Regions from separate parts of the Achromobacter sp. NPDC058515 genome, predicted to be linked through region 1. Evidence: riboswitches for the same ligand, from Rfam matches in the RefSeq annotation. Region 1 holds a riboswitch; the other holds the start of a gene.
What was found. Region 1 has a riboswitch for glycine ahead of gcvT (glycine cleavage system aminomethyltransferase GcvT). Riboswitches for the same ligand answer to the same signal wherever they lie in the genome.

Region 1 (7,842 bases):
ATGTTGCGCTGGTGCTGGCCGTTGGCCTGGTGATAGCCGCGGATGGCCAGGAGGCCGGCGTACTCGCCTTGCGCGCCCGAGTTGGGCTGCAGGCTGATGTTGTCGTAGCCGGTGATTTCGCACAGCGCGGCCGACAGGCGGTCGATCAGCTCGTTGTAGCCCTGGCTTTGCGACGCCGGCGCGAACGGGTGGATCAGCGCGAATTCGGGCCAGGTGATGGGAATCATCTCGGCCGTGGCGTTCAGCTTCATGGTGCACGAACCCAGCGGGATCATCGTGCGGTCCAGGGCCAGGTCCTTGTCGGCCAGCTTGCGCAGGTAGCGCAGCATGTCGGTCTCGGACTGCACGCTGGAGAACACCGGATGCGTCAGGATCGCGCTTTCGCGGACCACCGGCGCGGGGATGCCGCCGGCGGCCGCCGCGTCCAGCGCGTCGATGTCGAGCTCGACGTCATCGCGTTCCAGGCCGGAGGCGAAGACGTTGACCAGCGCTTGCAGGTCGGCGACGGTGACGGTCTCGTCCAGCGAGACCGCCAGGCGGGCGCCATCGACGCGGCGCAGGTTGATGTGCTCGCAGTCGGCGGCGGTCAGGATGGCGGGGGTCGCGGCGCCGGTTTCGAGCAGCAGGGTGTCGAAGAAGGTGTCGTTGACGACCTTCACGCCCAGCTTGATGAGCTCGGCGCGCAGGATGGCGGTGCTGCGCTGCACGCGCTCGGCGATGCGGCGGATGCCGGCGGGGCCATGCCACACGGCGTACATGCCGGCCATCACGGCCAGCAGCACCTGCGCGGTGCAGATGTTGGAGGTGGCCTTCTCGCGGCGGATGTGCTGCTCGCGCGTTTGCAGCGCCAGGCGCATGGCCGGGTTGCCCTGGGCGTCCTTGGACACGCCGACCAGGCGGCCGGCCATGTTGCGCTTGAACGAATCCTTGCAGGCCATGAAGCCGGCGTGCGGGCCGCCAAAACCGAACGGCACGCCAAAACGCTGGGCCGAGCCGATGGCGATGTCCGCGCCCCACTCGCCCGGGGCGGCCAACAGGGCCAGCGCCAGCAGGTCGGTGGCGCAGGCGACCACGGCGCCTTGCGCATGGGCGGCTTCGGCCAGCTTGCGGTAGTCGGAGACGGAGCCCGTGCTGTGCGGGTACTGCAGCAGTACGCCGAAGCACTCGGGCAGGCCTTCGGCCTCGTCGCCCACGGCGATCTCGATGTCCAGGCCCTCGGCGCGCGTGCGCACGACTTCGATGGTCTGGGGATGCACGTGGCGCGAAATGAAGAACACCGGGCTCTGCGACTTGGCGCCGCGGCGGGCGAGCGTCATGGCTTCGGCGGCGGCGGTGCTTTCGTCCAGCAGCGAGGCATTGGAGATGTCCAGCCCGGTCAGGTCGGCGACCATGGTCTGGTAGTTCAGCAGGGCTTCGAGGCGGCCCTGGGAGATCTCGGGCTGGTAGGGCGTGTAGGCCGTGTACCAGGCGGGATTCTCAAGAATGTTGCGCAACACCACATTGGGCGTCTGCGTGCCGTAGTACCCCTGCCCGATGTAGTTGCGGTAGACCTTGTTGCGGCCCGCGATCTGCTTCAGTTCGGCCAGCACGTCGGCTTCGCTGCGCGAGGGCGGCAGCGCCAGCGGCGCCTGGCTGCGGATCTTCGGGGGCACGACTTCTTCGATCAGGGCATCCAGGCTGGCGCTGCCGATGACGGCAAGCATGGCGGCCTGGTCGGCGTCGGAGGGGCCGATGTGGCGGGGAATGAAGTCGGTATGAGTGTCTAGGGCGCGCGACATGGGGAGATCTCGGGGTAGCGGGTGTCGTCGAGGGACGGACGGTAGTGCTTCTTGCGTGGCGGGCGCGGCGCCTGGTCGGCCCCTCGCCCGCCACGAGCCGGCTTAGCCGTTGGCGACGGCTTCGTAGCCGGCGGCGTCCAGCAGCTTGTCGGCGTCGGCGGCGTTGACCGGCTTGATCTTGAAGATCCAGGCGGTGAAAGCCGATTCGTTGATCAGGTTGGGGTTGTTTTCGAGTTCTTCGTTGAAGGCGACGATTTCGCCGGCCACCGGCGCGTAGATGTCCGAGGCGGCCTTGACCGACTCGACCACGCCGGCGGTTTCGCCCGCGTTCAGCTTGGCGCCGACCTTTACGTCGCCAACGAAAACCAGATCGCCCAATTGATCCTGGGCGGTGTCGGTGATGCCGACGACGAACACGTCGCCTTCGGCTTTGACCCATTCATGGGACTCGGTGTACTTGCGATCGGTGGGCAGACTCATGGGAACTCCTGAGGGAATGCGGGTAGATGAATGGTGTTGCGCGCCTCGCGCGGGCGGCCGTCGCCCAGGCCGGGCCGGCGCTCGCGCGAAGCTTCGAGTTTACGAGTGTTCGACGGCTTTGCCGTTACGGACAAATGGCAGCTTGCAGACCAGGGCGGGCACCCATTTGCCGCGGATGTCGACCTCCACCGTATCGCCCGGACGCACGCCTTGCGGCAGGCGGGCAAAGCCGATGGACACGCCCAGCGTGGGCGACATGGTGCCGCTGGTGAGTTCGCCCGCGCCTTGCGGAGTGCGCACGGCCATGTGCGCGCGCATGACGCCGCGCTCTTGCAGCTTCAGGCCAAGGAAGGCGGCGGGGGTGGCGAACTGCTCCAGCGCGTCGCGGCCGATGAAACGGCGGTCGGCGTTCTTCAGCGACACCGTCCAGGTCAGGCCGGCTTCGCCGGGCTGGGTCAGCTCGTCCATATCCTGGCCGTACAGATTCATGCCGGCTTCCAGGCGCAGCGTGTCGCGCGCGCCCAGGCCGGCCGGACGCACGCCCTGGGCAGCCAGGTCGCGCCAGAGCTGCGCCACCTCGGCGGCGGGCAGCACGATTTCGAAGCCGTCTTCGCCGGTGTAGCCCGTGCGGGCGACCAGCGTGTCGTCGCCCACGATGGCGGCGACAAAGGGGGTCAGGGGTTCGGTGGCGGCTTGCCACGCCGGGCGCGCTGCCCACAGCTTGGCGCGGGCGTTGGGGCCCTGCACGGCCACCATGGCCAGGTCGCGGCGCGGAGCAATGACGACGTCGAACGAGCCGGCCTGCTTCACGCGCTGCATCCAGGCGACGTCCTTGTCGGCCGTGCCCGCGTTGACCACGACGCGCCATTCGTCGGCCGCGAAGAAATAGATGATCAGGTCGTCGATGACGCCGCCCTGCGGATTCAGCATGCAGCTGTAGAGCGCCTTGCCCGGCACCGTCAGCTTGGAGACGTCATTGGCGACCAGGCGCTGCAGGAAAGCGTAGGCGTCGGGGCCCGTCACGTCGACGTTGAGCATGTGCGAGACATCGAACATGCCGGCGTCCTGGCGCACCGCATGGTGCTCCTCGAGCTGCGAGCCGTAGGCCAGGGGCATGTCCCAGCCGCCGAAATCGACCATTCGGGCGCCGGCGGCGATGTGTTCTTCGGCCAGCGGGGTGCGTTTGAGGGTTGCGGACATGCGCGGGAACTCCGGGGCGGCAGTGATGCCAGGGTTACGGAATGCCGGTGGCGGCAAGCGGACTGCGCCCGCGCCACGGCTGAATCTTCCGCCCCTCTGTCCTTTTGCCTGAGAGTTGCCCCGCGTGGCGGGTTTGCACCTTCGGCGCCTGGGCTGCTCGCTATGTCCCTAGTTCAGGGGCGGCGCCAGGTCTCTCCAGAGTGCTGTTTTGCCGCGTCCAGCGGGTAAGAAAACCGGGACGGAGCAAGCATGTGCGGTATCGGTTGCCTGAGCGATTCTGGGCGAATTGCGCCTTCGGCGGCGGCCGGACTTACGGGCCGCTCTCTCCCGCAACATGCGTGACAGCGCCGAAAGCATACAACGAAAGCCGCGTGCCGAAAAGGCGGAAAACGAGGCGCTCGCCGTCAGGCCCCGCTAGGCCAGCGCCGTATCCAGCAGCATCATCAGCACGAAGCCCAGCATCAGCCCGCAGGTCGCGTAGATCTCGTGCCCCTTGCGGTGCGATTCCGGGATGATCTCGTGGCTGATGACGAACAGCATGGCGCCCGCGGCAAAGCCCAGCCCCCAAGGCAGGAGCGGCGCCGACCAGCCGACGATGGCGGCCCCCAGCACCGCGCCCAGCGGTTCGACCAGGCCCGACAGCATGCCCAGGGCCACGGCGAAGGTCCGCTTGTAGCCGGCGGCCAGCAAGGCCACGGCCACCACCAGCCCTTCGGGAATATCCTGGATGGCGATGCCGGTCGCCAGCGCCGTGCCGCGCACGGGGTCCCCGCCGGCATAGCCCACGCCGATCGCCAGGCCCTCGGGCAGGTTGTGCAGCGTGATGGCGAACACGAACAGCCAGGTGCGGCGCAGCCGGTGGGCCTCCATGCCCTCCCTGCCCTTGATGAAGTGCTCGTGCGGCAGAGTGCGGTCCATGAGCAGCAGGACCGCCGCCCCCAGCAGCACGGCGGCGCCGACCGTCAGGCCGGCGCCCCAGGGCCCGTAGCCCAGCTCCCGGCCCGCGGCGACGCCCGGCGCCACGAGCGAAAACGCGCTGGCCGCGAGCATCACGCCGGCCCCGAAGCCGAACATGCTGTCCTGCGCCTTCTGGGGGATAGTGCGGGCGAACAGGATGGGCAGCGTGCCCAGCGCGGTCGCGCCGGCCGCGACCAGCCCGCCCAGCAGCGCGTCGGCCACGTGCGGCGCCCGCACGTCCAGGTAGACCCAGAGCTGGTGCAGGCCCAGGCAGGACACCATGACAGCCAGCGTCCAGACGCTGATGCTGGTGGCTGCTGGCCGCAAGCGATGACGGCTGAAGGTATTCATGTGCCGCGGCACTCCTTGCGAGCGTTGCGCTCAGCCCTTTGCCGCTGCGTAGCGGCGCGCCACTTCGGGCCAGTTCACCACATTGTAGAAGGCGCCGATATATTCCGGCCGGCGGTTCTGGTACTTCAGATAATAGGCGTGCTCCCAGACGTCCAGGCCGAGGATCGGCGTATTGCCGTGCATCAGCGGGCTGTCCTGGTTGGCGCTGCTCTCGACCGCCAGCTTGCCCTCCGGGGTCACGCTCAGCCAGGCCCAGCCGCTGCCGAAGCGGGTCAGGGCCGCCTTGGTGAACGCCTCGCGGAACGCCGCCAGGCCGCCCAGCTCGGATTCGATGGCCGCCGCCAGCGCGCCGTCCGGCTCGCCGCCGCCTTCGGGCGACATGACGGACCAGAACAAGCTGTGGTTGGCATGGCCGCCGCCGTGATTGCGGACGGCGCCGCGGATGGCCTCGGGCAATTCGTCCAGGCGCGCGACAAGGGCTTCGACGGGTTCGTCCGTGACGATGCCCGCCCCTTCCAGCGCGGCGTTCAGGCTGGTGACGTAGGTCTGGTGATGTTTGCTGTAATGGATCTCCATCGTCATCGCGTCGATGTGAGGCTCCAGCGCGTCATAGGCGTACGGCAGGTTCGGAAGGGTGTAGGCCATGCATGTCTCCGTCGGATCCGTCCTCCGGGCGGAGGACATAGATCAATATCGAAAACATAAATGATATGTATTTTTATTTAATATCACAATGGCGGATCGACAATTTCTGCCGCGGGCCCGGCGCGCCGTCAGGCGCCCGCGGGCCGGGCGCCGCCTAGAGCGCCTTGCCGCAGGCCACGCCCGAGGCCCAGGCCCATTGGAAGTTGTAGCCGCCCAGCCAGCCCGTGACATCCACGGCTTCGCCGATAAAGTACAGGCCAGGGGTGGTCTTGGCCTGCATGGACTTCTGGTCCAGGCCGCGCGTGTCCACGCCGCCGCGCATCACTTCGGCTTTCTTGTAGCCGGCGGTGCCGCTGGGCACCAGTGCCCATTGATGGATGTCCTGCGCCAGCGCGCGCAAGGTCTTGTCCGGCGCATCCGCCAGGCGCAGCGCCGCCAGCCCGGGCTTGCCGCCCTGCTCCGCCAGGTGCAGCCAGCGGTCGGCCAGGCGCTTGGGCCACAGCCCGGCCAGCACCGTATGCAGCTGCTGCCGGTTGCCGGACTTGGACGCCAGCAGCGCTTCGGCCAGGTCCCGGCCCGGCGCCAGGTCGATCACGATCGGCTCCCCGGGCTTCCAGAAGCTTGATATCTGCAGGATGGCGGGGCCGGACAGCCCCCGGTGCGTGAACAGCAAGTCCTCCAGGAACTCGCCGCGCGTCTTGCCCTGCCCCGTGTGCAGGTTCACTTCCAGCGCCACGCCCGACAGCTCGGACAAGGCCTGCCAGTGCGCGGGGTCGAACGTCAGCGGCACGAGCGCGGGCCGCGGCTCCACCACTTTCAGGCCGAACTGGCGCGCAATCTTCAAGCCGAAGTCGGTGGCGCCCAACTGCGGGATCGCCATGCCGCCCGTCGCCACCACCAGCTTGGCGGCGCGGATCGCGCCCTGGCCGGTGCGCAGTTCGAACCCCTGCTCGCCGTGGGCGATCTCGGCCACCGGACAGCCCATGCGCCATTGCACATTGCCCGCGTCGCACTCGGCGCGCAGCATGTCGATGACGGATTCGCTGGAATCGTTGCAGAACAGCTGGCCGCGATGCTTCTCGTGCCAGGCGATGTGGTGGCGCTTCATCAGCGCCAGGAAATCCTGCGGCGTGTAGGCCGACAGGGCAGACCGGCAGAAATGCGGATTGTCGGAAAGGAAATTGGCGGGCCCGGCGCCGATGTTCGTGAAGTTGCAGCGGCCTCCGCCGGATATGCGGATCTTCTCCGCCAGGCGCTCCGCATGGTCGACCAGCACCACGCGCAAGCCGCGCTGGCCGGCTACCGCTGCACACATCATGCCAGCGGCGCCGGCGCCGAGTACGGCTACATCAAACATCAGGACTCCAGACCCGCCGGGTCTTACTCTTCGATCAGGCAATCAACGTAATAGCGCTTTTCGCCATCGGGACCAATTTCATCGGCCAGGCCGTGAATATAGGTTTCGAAGCCGGGGAAGCGTTCGTTGAATTCGCGCGCGAACTGCAGGTACTGGACGATGGTGCGGTTGAAGCGTTCGCCAGGAATCAGCAGCGGAATGCCCGGAGGATACGGCGTCAGCAGCACGCCGGTGACGCGGCCTTCCAGCTTGTCGATGTCGACGCGCTCGACCTCGCGGTGCGCCATGCGGGCAAATGCGTCCGACGGCTTCAGCGCGGGCACCATGTCGCTGAGATACATCTCGGTCGTCAGGCGGGCCACGTCGCGCTCGCGATAGGCTTCGTGGATCTGCTGGCACAGATCGCGCAGGCCCATGCGCTCGTAGCGGCGATGGTCGCGGCAGAACTCCGGCAGGATGCGCCACAGCGGCTGGTTGCGGTCGTAGTCGTCCTTGAACTGCTGCAAGGCGGTCAGGAGCGTGTTCCAGCGGCCCTTGGTGATGCCGATGGTGAACAGGATGAAGAACGAGTACAGGCCCGTCTTCTCGACCACCACGCCATGCTCGGTCAGGTACTTGGAGACCAGGGCGGCGGGAATGCCGGTTTCGCCGAAGCTGCCCGACATGTCCAGCCCGGGCGTGATGACCGTGGCCTTGATCGGGTCCAGCATGTTGAAGCCTTCGGCCATTTCGCCGAAGCCGTGCCAATGGTCGTTGGATTCCAGGATCCATTCGTCGCGGTTGCCGATGCCTTCGGACACCAGGCGGTTCGGGCCCCAGACCTTGAACCACCAGTCGTTCTTGCCGAACTCGGACTCCACCTTGCGCATGGCGCGGCGAAAGTCCAGGGCTTCGCGGATGCTCTCCTCGACCAGCGCGGTGCCTCCGGGCGGCTCCATCATGGCCGCGGCCACGTCGCAGGACGCGATGATCGCGTACTGGGGCGACGTGGACGTGTGCATCAGGTACGCCTCGTTGAACACGTTGCGGTCCAGCTTGCGGGTCTCGGACTCCTGCACGATGATCTGCGAGGCT
Region 2 (7,842 bases), on a different contig from region 1:
ACAATCTGTCCGAAACCGCCTACGTCGTGCGCAACGGGGATGTCTACGAGCTGCGCTGGTTCACGCCCGCCGTCGAGGTGGATCTTTGCGGGCACGCGACGCTGGCGTCGGCCTTCGTGCTGTTCGATCAATTGGGCGTCACGGACGAAGTGCTGCGGTTCTCCACGCGCAGCGGCGAGCTCCAGGTGTTCCGCGCCGGCAACAAGCTGGCGATGGATTTCCCGGCCAAGCAGCCCGAGGCCGCGGCGATTCCGCCGGGCCTGCTGCAGGCGCTGGGCCTGCCGGATGCGCAGGCCCTGTACCGCACCGACGATTATCTGGTGGTCATCGATGACGAATCGCTGATCGACGGCCTGAAGCCGGATTTCGTGGCGCTGGCGGCGTTTGACGTGCGCGGGGTGGCGGTGACGGCGCCGTCGGCCCAGTTCGACTTCGTGTCGCGCTGGTTCGGGCCGCGGGTCGGCGTGAACGAAGACCCGGTCACCGGGTCGGCGCATACCTCGCTGGCGCCGTATTGGGCGCAACGGCTGGGCAAGCGCAGCCTGAGCGCGCAGCAGGGCGGGGCGCGCAAAGGGCAGCTTGAATGCGAGGTGCTGGACAACGGCCGGGTGATCATCAGCGGCCAGGCGGCGCTGTACCTGCGCGGCGCGATCTACCTTTGATCCTCCGCAAGCCCTGCGTCGCCCAGCTTGCGCGCCGCGGCTTCCCGGATGCCCCGGAGCCGTTGTCCCGCTACGGCGCGGGCACGGCCTCGCTGACGCTCGCCGCCAGCATCTGCGCCGTCGCCGCGGACAGGGTCCATCCCAGGTGGCCGTGGCCCGTGTTGTAGAACACGCCGGGGCGTTTGCCCGGGCCCACGCGCGGCATCATGTCCGGCGTCATGGGGCGCAGGCCGCACCAGGGCACCACGCGCGAGGTCCGGATGCCGGGAAAGTGCTTGCGCGTCCAGTCCACCAGCGGCTGCACGCGCTCGGCGCGGATGTCCATGTTGAAGCCATTGAATTCCGCGGTGCCCGCCACGCGAAACCGGTCTCCCAGCCGGCTGGTGACGATTTTTGCGGCCTCGTCCAGCAGGCTCACGCCGGGGGCCGCCGCCAGGCTCTGCGCGTCGTCCAGATGCACGCTGATCGAGTAGCCCTTGACCGGATAGATGTTCAGCGCGTCTCCGAGCTGCCTGGCGAACTGCCGGCTGGCCGCACCGGCGCAAACGACGACGGCGTCGGCCTCGTGCTGTTCGCGTTCGCGGCCGTCGTCGCGCAGCATGTCCAGCACATAGGGGCGGCTGTCGCGGCTGATGTGGCGGATGTCCGCGTCCTGCACGAACTTCACGCCCCGGCGCTCGCAGGCGCGCGCCAGCCCGCTGGTGAATTTGTGGATGTCGCCGGTGGCGTCCGACGGGGTGTAGAAGCCGCCATGGCAGCCGGCCTGCAGGGCAGGTTCTATGCTGCGCGCCTCGTTGCTGGACACGGCGTAGCGTTCCAGGCCGCCTTCGCGCAGCAGCGCGTTTGCCCGGCTGGCGGCGTCGAAGCTGGCGGCGTCGTGATAGATGTGCAGGATGCCCCGGCGCTCCAGGTCGAAATCTATGCCTTCGTCCTCGGCCATCTCGAACAGGTGCTGGCGGGCCTGGATGGCCAGCCGGGTGGTGGCGATGGTGTTGCGGCGATAGTTGGGAATCTGCGCCATGAACTGCGCCAGCCACGAGTACTTGTGCCAGCTGAATCCGGGGTTGAGCAGCAGCGGCGCGTTGCGGCGCCACATCCAGCGCAGGCCTTTCATGATGGTGGCGGCGCTGTTCCAGACTTCGGCGTTGCTGGCCGACAGCTGGCCGCCGTTGGCATAGGACGTTTCCATGGCAGGGTAGCGCTGGCGGTCGTAGACCGTGACCGCGTAGCCCAGCTTGCTCAGGGCATAGGCGGACGTGACGCCGGTGATACCGGCGCCGATGATGGCGATGCGGGGCATGATGGCTCCAGAAAGGGTGGCGGCGGCCCTTGTTGGCCGCGGCGCCCCATCTGTCTCTGTACCTGAGAGCTTCACCCGCGCGCGGTCGGCGGCGGGATCCCCTTCGGTGGGCGCGCACGGCGCCTCTCTCCAGATTGTCTAGACCGCGCAGTCCTGTTGCCTGAGAGTTTCCGGGGCGGTTGCTCCGTCGGCGCCCGCCACGGGGGCGGGTCTCTTCTGCGGGGTTTTAAAACGACCCGCAGAGCATATCCAAAAACGGGCTGGGCGACGTTAGGGGTTAGTACCAGCATCGGCGCGCGCCAAGTTACGATGCACGCAATTGAAACCTGAAGGACGATGCATGCGTATCCGAGGACTGCTGCGCGCAGGCTTGCTTTTCACCCCTGTTTTCGCCGGCGCAGCCGGACCCGCCTTGGCCCGCACGGAACTGCCGTCTCTCGATCTGGCGGTAAGCGAGGCCGCCCAGGCGGTCATGCGGCAGCACGACATTCCAGGGATGGCGATCGCCATCACCAGCCAAGGGCAGCAGCGGTTCTACACCTATGGCGTGCAATCGCGGCAGACGCGGCAGGCGGTCACGCGCGACACGATGTTCGAGCTGGGATCGATCAGCAAGACGTTCACGGCGACTCTTGCCGGCTACGCGCAGGCCCGGGGCCAGCTCGCGCTGAGCGATAGCCCCGCCAGGTTCCTGCCCGAACTTGCCGGCAGCGACTTCGCCAGGCTGACGCTGGTCAACCTGGCCACGCACACCACCGGCGGCTTCCCCTTGCAGGTGCCCGACGCGGTGCGCAACGAGGCGCAGCTGATGGACTACCTGAAGGCCTGGAAGCCCGCGCAAGCCCCCGGCACGTCCCGCAGCTACGCCAATCCCAGCATCGGGATGCTGGGCGTCGCGACGGCCCGAAGCATGAAGCAGCCGTTCGCGCAGGCGATGGGGGAGCTGTTCGCGAAGCTGGGCCTGTCCGATACCTTCATCGATGTTCCGGCGGACAAGATGTCCCGCTATGCGCAGGGCTACAACAAGCAGGGCGCGCCCGTGCGCGTGAACCCCGGCGTGCTGGCGGACGAAGCCTACGGCGTGAAGTCCAGCGCGCGCGACATGCTCCGGTTCGTCGAGGCCAACATGGGCATGGGCGTCCAGGACGAGCCGCTCAAGCGCGCCATTGCGGCTACGCATGTGGGGTACTACCAGGTGGGCGAGATGACGCAGGACATGGTCTGGGAGCAGTTTCCCTACCCGGTGGCGCTGGACACGCTGCTGGCCGCCAACGCCGGCACGCTGAACAGCCAGAGCCATGCGGCCGCGGCCTTGAATCCGCCGCTGGCCCCGCAGGAGGCGGCATGGATCAACAAGACCGGGGCGACGAACGGCTTTGGCGGCTATGTGGCCTTCGTGCCCGCCAGGAAGCAGGGGATCGTGATCCTGGCGAACAGGAACTATCCGAACGAGGCCCGCGTGCGGCTGGCGGCGGGCATCCTGGATGAACTGGACAAGCTGGGGCGGCAGGACCGGGCGGCGCGCTGAGCGGCGGCGCGCTTGAGGCCGCAGTCGTGCACGACGGGTCGCCCCAGGTTATCTATTTCGATACTAATTACAACTCGACCTTTGGTCCGGGGGCTTGGCGGCCTTGCTGTTTGTCCCCGCCCCAGCCCCGAGCTTGTTTCAACATATCACCGCAAAAAACCCGTCCCCAATAACTGGTCCGGTTTCTTGGCCGATAATGGACTTCGTTGCCCCAAGCCGGACCCCTTATGCCCAGCGTCACCCGCCGTATCGCTTTCCCTCTGCTTGCCGCTCTGACGGCCGCCCTGGCCGGATGTTCCTCCCCCAAGCCTGCCTATGAAAAAGAGGATTTCGCGCAGAGCGACACCTTCTCCCGGACCTTTCCCGCCGCCAGCACCGCGGCGTGCGATGCGGGCCGCCGGGCCTTGCTGAGCCAGGGCTACAACATCGACAAGTTCGAACCGTCGCGCCTGACCGGCCACAAGAATTTCCAGAGCGAGGACGGGCAGCACAGCCAGATCAGTTTCAATCTCGAATGCGCCTCGGACGGCAGCTCGAACCAGCGCGCAACGGTGTTCGCCAATGCCGTCCAGGACCGCTATTCGATCAAGCGCACCAGCAACGCCGCCAGCGTGGGCGTGAGCGTGCTGGGCCAGGTCTCGATGCCGTTCGGCGCCAGCGACGATTCGCTGGTGAAGACGGGCAGCCAGACCGTGACGCGGCCCCAGTTCTACGAAGGCTTCTTCCAGCTGCTGCAGCGGTTCCTGCCGGATGCGCAGGCGGCCGCCGCGCCGCATGAGCCGCCGACCGGCCGCGGCAAGGCCGCGCCCGCCAAGGCGCCCGCCGTGCCCGCCGATCCCGTCGTCTCGCCCGATGCGCCTGCCGACACCTTGAACCCCGCGGCCGCCACCGGGGGCGACAAGCCGGCGCCCGCGGCCGCCCCGTCCGCGGCGACGCCACCCGCGCCGACCCCGGCCGCGGCGGCTCCGTCCGCGCCGACCCCGCCCGCCTCGGGGGCAGCGCAGGGAGCGGCCAGCCCCGCGCCCGCCGCCGCGCCGGCATCGCCTGAAAAGCCGGCCGCGCCGGAGAAGCCCGCCACGCCGTAACCAGGCAACTGGCTTTTCGGCGACGGCAGCGGAACGCCGGGACGTTTGCCCTAGCGCAAATCCCCGGCTTTCCCACTGTGCCGCGCGCCGTCCGCGAACGGCGATAATGCCGGCCATGACCTACCAACTCCTGAAAATGGCCCACGTCGCGGCCGTTGTGGCCTGGCTCGCGGGCTCGCTCTTCGTTTCCCTGTTTCTCCTGTCCTCGCAACCGCGGGACGGCGACGACGCGCCCAAGGAACGCAAGATGCTGCATGCCCTGCGCCGCTGGACCCTGTTCGTCACCACGCCCGCCATGGTCATCGCCTGGCTCATCGGCCTGCACCTGGCGATGACCTTGGGCTGGTTCGCCATGAACTGGATCTGGGTCAAGGTAGCCCTTGCGCTGGCGCTGTCGGCCTTGCTGGGCATGCAGAGCGCATCGCTGCGCCGCATGGCCGGCGGCAGCGCCCGCCGTCCGCCGCTGGTGGACCTGTACGCGCCGTTCACCGTCCTTGCCTCGGCCGCCATCGTGACGCTCGTGGTGGTCAAGCCGTTCTAGCCGCCAAGGCGCCAGCGCCGCGCCATATGCTGCGCGGCCATATCCAAACACCCCTGTAATAACGACTCAACCAACTATTCGTTCGCGCGCGTAAGTCCCCTCCCTAGAATCGTCTCTCTCATAACTGCGTTGACTTAGAGGCGATTCCATCATGACTATCCGTATTCTTGTCGCCGGGCAAGCGCGCGCGGCGTGGGCGCCGTTCTTCAAGCGCCTGCTGGGCGCCGTGCTGGCCTCGGCGGCCATGTTCCACGGCCCGGCCTTTTCGGCCGACCCCAAGCCGCTGAAAGTGGGCGTGCGCGGCGGCGTGGACGAGCAGATCTGGGAAGTGGTGACCCAGGTGGCTAAGAAGAACGGCCTGGCCGTCGAGCCCGTCGTCATCACCGGCACCGCCAGCCCCAATGAAGCGCTGAACAACGGCGACCTGGAGGCCAATGCGTTCCAGCACATCCCTTTCCTGAACGACCAGATCAAGCAGCGCGGCTACAAGCTGGTGGCCGTGGCCAACACGCTGATCTCGCCCATCGCGTTCTATTCCAAGAAGTACAAAGCCTTGAACGAGCTGCCGGACGGCGCCAAGGTGGGGATCCCCAACGACCCCAGCAACCAGACGCGCGCGCTGGTGATCCTGCGCGACCAGGGCCTGATCACGCTGAAGGACGGCTTCGACCCGGCGACCGGCACGGCCACCCTGGCGGACGTCACGTCCAACCCCAGGAAGCTCAACTTTGTGGAAAGCGCGTCGGTCGTGCTGGCCCGGTCGCTGCCGGACGTGGACACCGCCGCCATCGTCAACAGCTTTGCCTACCAGGCCGGCCTGATCGCCACGCGCGACGGCATCGCGGTCGAGAAGAAAGAGAACAATCCCTACGTGAACATCATCGCGGTGCGCGAAAAGGACAAGGACGCGCCGTGGGTGCCCGCGCTGATCAAGGTATACCACTCCGAGGAAGTGCGCCAGTTCATCCTGAGCAAGTACGAAGGCTCGGTGATCCCGGTTTTCTGAGCAATGATGCAACACGAGTTCTCCATCCCGCCGCGGGCCGGCCCCGCCGCGCAGTCCCAGGCGCTGGACGCGCACATTGTGTTCGAGGGGCTGCAAAAGCAGTACCAGGGCGCGCAGGGACCCGTCGCGGCCCTGTCCGACGTGTCGTTCTCGGTCGCGCGCGGCGAGGTCTTTGGCATCATCGGGCGCAGCGGCGCGGGCAAGTCCACGCTCCTGCGTTCGATCAACATGCTGGAGCGGCCCAGCGCCGGGCGCGTGCTGGTCGACGGCGTGGATGTCGGCGGGCTGGACGAAAACGCCCTGGTGGGACTGCGCCGCCGCATCGGCATGATCTTCCAGCATTTCAACCTGCTGTCCGCCAAGACCGTGGCCGAGAACGTCGCCCTGCCGCTGCGCGTGGCGGGCGTGAAGCCGGCGGCCGCGCGTGCGCGCGTGCAGGCCCTGCTGGACATGGTGGGCCTGCGCGACAAGGCCGACGTGTATCCGTCGAAGTTGTCCGGCGGGCAGAAGCAGCGCGTGGGCATTGCGCGGGCGCTGGTGCACGAGCCCGAAATCCTGCTGTGCGACGAAGCCACCTCGGCGCTGGACCCGGAGACCACGCAATCGATCCTGTCCTTGCTGCTGGACATCAACCGCAAGCTGGGGCTGACCGTGGTGCTGATCACGCACGACATGGCGGTGATCCGCGAGGTCTGCCACAAGGTGCTGGTGCTGGACGGCGGCCGCAAGGTCGAGCTGGGCGAGGTCTGGCGCGTGTTCGGCAATCCGCAGGCGGTCGCCACGCGCGCGCTGCTTCGTCCCTTGCAGCATGACCTGCCCGCCGATCTGGCGGCCCGGCTGGTGCCCGACCTGCAGGGCAGGGAGGGCGTTGTCGTGCTGCGGCTGCGCTTCACCGGCCAGGGACGCCCGGACGGCGTGTCGCTGCAGGCGCTGGCCGCGATGGGGCCGGGCGCCACGCTGCTGCATGGCGGACTGGACCGGCTGCGCGGCCACGCGCAAGGCAGCCTGCTGGTGTCGGTGCCCGCGGGCGCCCTGCAAGAAGAGACCGCGCGCGCCGCGCTGGTGGCCGATCAGATCAAGGTGCTGGGCTATGTCGCTGCCGATGCTTGATAAATACCTGCAGGCCTTCCTGCAAACCCTAGCCATGGTGGGCATATCCGCCGTCATCGCCATCGTGTCCGGCCTGGCGCTGGCGGTGGTGCTGACCATCACCGCGCCCGGCAACCTGTATCCCAAGCCGCGCCTGAACAAAGCGCTGTCGGTCACGGTGAATACCTTCCGCGCCATCCCGTTCATCATCCTGTTGGTGGCGATGCTGCCGTTCACGCGCTTCCTGGTGGGCACCACCCTGGGCACCTGGGCCGCCATCGTGCCGCTGTCGGCCAACCTGGTGCCGTTCTTCGCGCGCATCGCGCAGGTCAGCCTGAACGACGTGGACCACGGCCTGGTGGAGGCCGCGCGCGCCATGGGCTGCCGGCGCTGGCACATCGTGCGCCACGTGCTGCTGCCCGAGGCCTTGCCCGGCATCATCGGCGGCATGACCGTCAGCGTGATCGCCATGATCAACGCGTCGGCCATGGCCGGCGCGGTGGGGGCGGGCGGCCTGGGCGACCTGGCGATCCGCTACGGCTACGAGCGCTACGAGACCCGCGTGATGTTCGAGGTGATCGTGATCCTGATCGCGCTGGTGTCCCTGGTGCAGTTCACCGGCGAATGGCTG

Region 2: linked by a shared signal. The riboswitch ahead of ACFWP0_RS17430 (D-amino acid dehydrogenase) and the one ahead of gcvT (glycine cleavage system aminomethyltransferase GcvT) in region 1 are both predicted to bind glycine.

Annotation. Positions count from the first base shown of each region.
Region 1 is NZ_JBHXNI010000003.1:186,858-194,699, reverse strand. It holds gene gcvP (aminomethyl-transferring glycine dehydrogenase) at 1-1,778, opposite strand, end outside; gene gcvH (glycine cleavage system protein GcvH) at 1,881-2,258, opposite strand; gene gcvT (glycine cleavage system aminomethyltransferase GcvT) at 2,358-3,458, opposite strand; glycine riboswitch at 3,545-3,667, opposite strand; glycine riboswitch at 3,703-3,798, opposite strand; gene ACFWP0_RS06905 (ZIP family metal transporter) at 3,873-4,766, opposite strand; gene ACFWP0_RS06900 (superoxide dismutase) at 4,797-5,411, opposite strand; gene ACFWP0_RS06895 (NAD(P)/FAD-dependent oxidoreductase) at 5,566-6,768, opposite strand; gene ACFWP0_RS06890 (Orn/Lys/Arg decarboxylase N-terminal domain-containing protein) at 6,792-7,842, opposite strand, start outside.
Region 2 is NZ_JBHXNI010000009.1:219,744-227,585, forward strand. It holds gene ACFWP0_RS17425 (PhzF family phenazine biosynthesis protein) at 1-662, shown strand, start outside; gene ACFWP0_RS17430 (D-amino acid dehydrogenase) at 733-1,962, opposite strand; glycine riboswitch at 2,009-2,099, opposite strand; glycine riboswitch at 2,101-2,191, opposite strand; gene ampC (class C beta-lactamase) at 2,303-3,490, shown strand; gene ACFWP0_RS17440 (DUF2242 domain-containing protein) at 3,718-4,575, shown strand; gene ACFWP0_RS17445 (CopD family protein) at 4,691-5,116, shown strand; gene ACFWP0_RS17450 (MetQ/NlpA family ABC transporter substrate-binding protein) at 5,268-6,122, shown strand; gene ACFWP0_RS17455 (methionine ABC transporter ATP-binding protein) at 6,126-7,232, shown strand; gene ACFWP0_RS17460 (methionine ABC transporter permease) at 7,213-7,842, shown strand, end outside.